DNA from 2 places in the Bacillus sp. ABR genome. Region 2 is predicted to be linked to the other one. Evidence: riboswitches for the same ligand, from Rfam matches in the RefSeq annotation. Region 2 holds a riboswitch; the other holds the start of a gene.

Region 1 (3,424 bases), on a different contig from region 2:
CAAACTTGTCTATCCTAATCGCAATCTACCAAATCCGTCCGACAAAGACTATAGTAAAAAGCTGCTCGCCATTTCAGACGAAGGGGAAAAGCATGTCATGCTTGGCGGACTGTTTCACACGTATCAAATGATGAATATTCTATTGACTAGTGCCATGTTTATTTTGATTGTGTATTCGCTTGGAGCCAATCACTCTCAACTGTTCTCGATCGTGGTCATTGGGATTGTTTTGATCATTTTGAATGCAAATTATGTGTTGAAGATTAGAAATCGTTAAATGATAAAAAGCACAGCTCTGTCAAAAGGCTGTGCTTTTTCCGTCCGTTACGATGCACGGCGTTTCTTTCGTGCATAAATCAAAAATAAGAAACCAAACCATACCGGTGTCAATAGCAACGCAGGACGTGTTGCATCTGCGAAGAGCATGATCACGAGAATGGCTGCAAAGAGCGCAAGAACGCAAATATTCACAAAAGGTGTGAACGGTGCTTTAAAGGTAGATGCTGCATGCAGTTCAGGCCGTGTTTTTTTATATTTCAAATGACAAATTAAAATAATACTCCATACCCAAATGAAACAAATGGCACTGATCGTGGTAACAATCCCAAAGGCTTGTTCGGGAATCAGCTTGCTTAAAAGTGCACCGACCGATACTACAATCGTTGACACGAATAGCGCATTACTCGGGACAGCGTGCTTGTTCAAACGCCCAAAGGAAGCTGGCCCTTGCTTTTGATGACTGAGATTATACAGAATACGGCTTGTCGAGAACATGCCGCTATTACAAGCTGATGCCGCAGACGTCAACACAACAAAATTGATAAGCCCCGCTGCTACTGGTATCCCAATGAGCCCAAAGGTTTTCACAAAAGGACTTTCTGATGCACTGAGCTCAGACCATGGGTTGATACATAGTAAAACAAAGATCGCACCCACATAGAAAAATAGAATTCTTAATGGAATTTTATTAATCGCAGAGGGAATGTTTTTTTGCGGATTGGCTGTTTCTGCTGCGGATACGCCAACCAGTTCAACTCCCACATACGCAAAAATCACCATCTGGAATGACAGCAAGAAGCCTGTGACACCATTCGGGAATAACCCGCCATGAGACCATAAATTCGTTACTGTCACCGGTCCGGCATCGGTTTGAAAACCAATGATTAAAAGAATAATTCCAACACCGATCAGTAATAGAATCGTAATCACTTTAATGAGTGCAAACCAAAATTCCATTTCTCCGAAAAGCTTCACCGTTAATAGATTCAATCCTAGTAAAATCAACAAACAAATGATAGCAGGAATCCATTGCGGGATATCAAACCAATACTGCACATACACTCCGACCGCAATGACATCCGCCATCGCTGTCATAATCCAGCAAAACCAATAGGTCCACCCTGTCACAAAAGATGCCCACGGGCCGAGATAGTCCTCTGCAATATCGGTTAATGACTGATAGCCCGCCTTCGATAAAAGCAATTCTCCAAGTGCCCTCATGACAAAAAAGATGGCCATTCCGACAATTAAATAAGCAAAAATGATTGATGGACCTGCCAATTGAATGGCTTTTCCAGAGCCTAAAAACAGCCCTGTTCCAATGGTTCCGCCAATAGCAATCAATTGTACATGACGGTTTGATAAATCTCGTTTTAATTCTTGTTGTGCCAATGCTAACACCCTCCTACGACACGATCTTATACTGAAATAATGAACTCTTTAAAAAGTCCATAAAAAAAGAGATTGGATGCGCTCCAATCTCACGGTCATAAAAGAATAGCAAAATAGAGAAAAGTAATACACGGCATCATCCATGCATCACAAATACAATATTTCGTACTCTTCTGTCCTTTTGCCTGAGATTGTGAACCCTTCGGCGCCGCACACACATGCGGTCTCTCCAGAAGCTGCTCCTGCTATAGTGTGACCCACAGCAATCATAGCCTTCGTTATTTAATTAAAATGTTGCTATTTCTGAATAATTTTATATTTTACGCCTCAATCAGAAAGCTGTCAATGGTAATCTTTTATGATTTACAGTGATACCCATATGTCTTCACTTCATCAATCCCCCCTAATTCATGTATAATAAACCAAAAGATGTTCGGCTCGTCTGATGGAGAAATCCCTCTTGATCATGAACAAAGTTAGGCAATCCATTGAAGTTGGTGAAGACAAATGAAAAAAATGAACAAACAGCGTGTCACATTACAGGAAGTCGCCAAGCATGCCGGTGTCTCGACTTCAACGGCATCACTCGTTGTTCGAAATAATCCTAGAATCTCTGAAGCCACTCGAAACAAAGTGCTTCAATCCATGGAAGACTTAGGGTACGTATATGACCGCGTAGCTGCCAACATGCGGTCAAAAAGCTCAAATATCGTTGGTGTGATTGTCACAGATATTTCTAACACCTTTATTTCGGAATTTTTAATCGGCGTGCAAACCACGCTTGAATCACTAGGCTATACTGTTTTACTTGGTACAACCTTTGACAGTGTCGATAAACAGGAGCGGCTCATTTCCACTATGGTAGAGCACCGAGTGGGCGGAATCATTTTAAACCTAGCTTCGAAAAGCTCGGCTCGGACAGCCAAACAGTTAAATCAAATTCGCACCCCAAAAGTACTTGCAAATCGTGAATTATCAGATGTGCAATGTGATTATGTCGGTGTTGATTATGAACAAGGCACTTGGATGGCCATTCATCATCTTCTTCAGAAGGGGCATCGACGTATCGCCTTCTTAGGCGGCATCAAGACCTCATCGACTTGGATTGAGCGGATGAAAGGTTTCAAAAGAGCTCATGACGATGAAAACCTGACGATTGATGATTCCCTTATTATTGATATCGTACCTACTCGTGAAGGCGGGAAAGAAGCACTCGCTCAAGTGATGGATCAACCCGAGCCTCCTACCGCTATTTTTTGTTTTAGTGACTTAGTTGCATTTGGAGTCATGCAAGCACTGTCAGCACGGGGCATCCAGCCAGGTGAAGATATTGATGTGGTTGGATTCGATAATGTTCCTGAAGCGGAGATGTACCATCCGCCGCTCACCACTGTTTCTTCATTCCCCCGATCCATCGGGGCAAAAGCAGCGAACCTTTTATATCATAAAATGAACGATCAGGATGAAGAGCTGCAGAGATTGATTTTAAAACCTCAACTTCATATTAGAGAAACCTCTCCATCATGATGAAAAGAGAATTGTGTGCAGCAATTCTCTTTTTTTATTGAACAAGTCAACTATTTCTTTGTTTCATTTTTCTTTTTTTAAATCACAAAGTCATAAACTTGACACATTTAAAATGCAGGAGTATATTTATCTCGTTGCTTCTTTTAGTATATCGTTATACCTATTTAGTCCTATCGTTATTTCTATCAAAAAACAGTTAAAAGTGATTTTTTATGATTCTGATCAA
Region 2 (3,424 bases):
GAGCGTGAGATAACATGATCGACAATGACAGGCTGGTAATGATCATATACACCAGCACCAAGAAACGATGCATAGGAAACTGTATCCTTATTCTTTGCAGCTAGCCGGGATAATTCCCTGACAAGCGCTGTTTCAGATGCGGCTTCTTTGATGTTGTATGCTCCTTTGAATCTCACCTTCTCTGGGATATCTGAAAAAAGCTCATCAATCGACTGAACGCCGATGACATCCAGCATTTCTTTCTGATCTTGCTCTGTTTGCGGCAAATATCTGTGCTTCATCCTCTATTCCCCCTCGTTATTTGGTTCTTTTATAAAATGGTGTTGTGACGATTTTGGCTTTTAGACGCTTTTTGCGAACCTGTACTTCCACCTCTGCCCCAAGCTCCGCTTCTGAGGTTTCGATCAAAGCAAGCCCGACATTTTTCTTTAATGTTGGGGATTGAGTGCCCGTTGTGACAAACCCAACCTGCTTTTCTCCTGAAAAGACTGGATAATCTGTACGCGGAATCCCTTTTTCAATCATTTCAATGCCGACAAGCTTTCGCTTCAGTCCCTCTTCTTTTTGTTTTTTAAGTGCTGCTTTTCCGATAAAATCAGCTTCTTTATCCGTTTTGACAGCAAAACCAATTCCGCCTTCTAATGGAGAAATATCCTTTGTCAGCTCCTGGCCATAAAGCGGAAGCCTTGCTTCAAATCTCAAGGTATCACGTGCACCGAGTCCGCACGGTATTAATCCTTTTGGCTGCCCCGCTTCTAATAAAGCGGACCAAAGGTGGACCGCATCTTCTGACTGGCAGTAGATTTCAAAGCCATCTTCCCCTGTGTAGCCTGTTCTGGAAACGAGCACTTCTTTATTTGCGACCTCAGCTTTTGATAAAAACGTAAATGGTTTAAGCGATGTCACCTCTTCATCCGCCACCTCTTTGATGATGTCAGCTGCAAGAGGTCCTTGAAGCGCTAGCAAGGCGGTTTGATCAGATATATTTTTGATCAATACGTCATCCTTCTCTTGGTGCTTCAAAAGCCAATCCACGTCTTTATCGATATTTGATGCGTTGATGACAAGTAAATAGTGGTTCTTTTCTTTTTGGTAGACGAGCAGGTCATCTACCGTTCCGCCATCTTCATAACACATGGCTGTATATAGTGCCTTACCGTCTGTCAGCTTAGACACATCATTGGTTAATAACCTTTGTAAAAAAGGAAGGGCATCTTGACCTTTGACGTCCACCTCACCCATGTGAGACACATCAAAAAGCCCTGCTTTTGTTCGAACAGCTTCATGTTCTTCTTTAATGGAAGAAAATTGGACAGGTAATTCCCAGCCCCCGAAGTCAATGGTTTTTGCGCCAAACGTTTCATACGCATGAAAAAGCGGTGTTCGTTTCAACATCAATCGTTTCCCCCTTTTTTTAGTGCAAATGCAAGCTGAATTTTCAGAAAAAAATCACAGCAAAAAAGGACAGAGCGCTCCCTTTTATCAAAAAGAAGTCTCTGTCCTTGCACCTGAAAGTTTACAGCACAACATCATTGTGCGTTTTCCCCTTTGGTGGTTTGCTAAAACGATCAGCAAACACTCTCCAGAGTTGCGTCCGGTAAGAGTACTTTTGCCTGAGAGATTCACTGAATCATTCAGCTTGCTCCTTCGGCGCCTGCCAGTGCAAAATAACCGCCAAGTCTCTCCCCATACCATCATCCGCTCATATTTTTCACATTTATTGGACATACTATCAAAATGGGTGACTTATTTTCTAGATCACTTATCAACATCCTACCATTAGAAATGGATGGAGAGCAACAGAAAAATCATTAACATTTTTAAAATAACCTTTCGATATCGTTCGCTTTTATTCATATATCTAGTCTTTTAGAGACCTCTTAAAAAATGAAGCGTTTAAAAACAGAACAATTTATCAGATCCTACTAGAAAGGCAGGCGACCACATTGAATATTCAAACGATTTTTGATCAGGAATGGACAAATGAATTTCAGCAGCGGCTTTCATCAGACGGCCCCTGGGCGAACTGGGATATGTATCGATTAGCGACGCAGGTTCAAAAAGTCACAGCCATTGATTCATTCGAGGGACTGCAAGCTCCTGCGCACCTGCCTGCATTCACACCTTTACAGCACCAGCTCGAAGTAGCCAGAAGAGTCGTAGAAGAAATGAATGGGAAAGCCATTCTAGCAGATGAAGTGGGCCTAGGGAAAACCGTAGAAGCAGGACTCATTATCAAAGAATACATGATTCGTGGACTTGCCAAAAAGATTCTTATTCTCGTCCCCGCCTCCCTTGTATCTCAGTGGGTACAGGAGCTGCGGACGAAATTTTATATTGATGCTGTTGAACAAAAAAAGAGCTATGTGTGGGAGCAGTGCGACGTTGTCGTTTCTTCCATTGACACAGCCAAAAGACAGCCGCATCGAGACACGATTTTATCGATTGCCTACGATATGGTCATTATCGATGAAGCACACAAACTGAAAAACAATAAAACGAAAAACTATGAATTTGTGAGAAACCTGAATAAGAAGTTCTGTCTGCTGCTGACAGCGACACCTATTCAAAACCGGATCGGAGAAATATTTAATCTCGTTTCCCTTCTGAAGCCGGGCCACCTAGGAAATGAACATCAATTTAAAGATATCTTTGCCAAAAAGGACTTGCAGCTTGAAGACCATGACCGATTAAAACAGCTCGTCAATAAAGTGATGATTCGAAACCGAAGACAAGACACAGGCATCGAGTGGACAAAACGACATGTCAAAACGATTTCCATTGATTTTTCTCCGACAGAACAAGCATTGTATGATGAAATCTGCAAGCTGAAAGAGAATCCGTCTTATACAAAGCATATGTTTTCCATTATGACCTTGGAACGAGAATGCTGTTCAAGCCGTGAGGCAGTTTATATGACGATTAAAAAAATGCAGGAAGAAGAAAAGCATATTCTCGGCTCTTCTGCTATAGCGCAAATCATGGAGAAAATCAATCAAGTGGAGCAAAACTCAAAGGCGCTTGAAGTGGTCAAACTCATTCAACAGTTAAATGAAAAAGTCATTATTTTCACCGAATACCGCGCAACACAAATTTATTTACAATGGTTTCTACAGCAAAATGGCATTAGCTCCGTGCCATTTCGTGGCGGCTTTAAGCGGGGTAAAAAAGATTGGATGAAAGATTTATTTAGAGAACGGGCGCAAGTGTTAATTGCTACAGAAGCTGGCGGCGAAGGGATCAACCTTCAGTTTTGTAATCAAATCATTAACTACGACCTCCCGTGGAACCCGATGCGTTTAGAACAGAGAATCGGACGTATCCACCGCCTTGGCCAAGAACGAGATGTCCACATTTACAATATGGCAACAAACGGAACAGTTGAAGAGCATATTTTAAAGCTTTTATATGAAAAAATTCAGCT

What was found. A riboswitch is a leader RNA that binds a small molecule or an ion and turns the genes downstream of it on or off. The one in region 2 is predicted to bind glycine.
Region 1: it holds a riboswitch for glycine, as region 2 does, so the genes downstream of both, OIT90_RS00560 (amino acid permease) here and gcvT (glycine cleavage system aminomethyltransferase GcvT) in region 2, are expected to answer to the same signal.

What each region holds. Positions count from the first base shown of each region.
Region 1 covers NZ_JAOYSL010000001.1:118,193-121,616, reverse strand. The annotation lists gene OIT90_RS00565 (DUF3169 family protein) at 1-277, shown strand, start outside; gene OIT90_RS00560 (amino acid permease) at 325-1,671, opposite strand; glycine riboswitch at 1,835-1,914, opposite strand; gene OIT90_RS00555 (LacI family DNA-binding transcriptional regulator) at 2,179-3,198, shown strand.
Region 2 covers NZ_JAOYSL010000002.1:353,266-356,689, forward strand. The annotation lists gene gcvPA (aminomethyl-transferring glycine dehydrogenase subunit GcvPA) at 1-281, opposite strand, end outside; gene gcvT (glycine cleavage system aminomethyltransferase GcvT) at 298-1,395, opposite strand; glycine riboswitch at 1,495-1,588, opposite strand; glycine riboswitch at 1,592-1,698, opposite strand; gene OIT90_RS07165 (DEAD/DEAH box helicase) at 1,947-3,424, shown strand, end outside.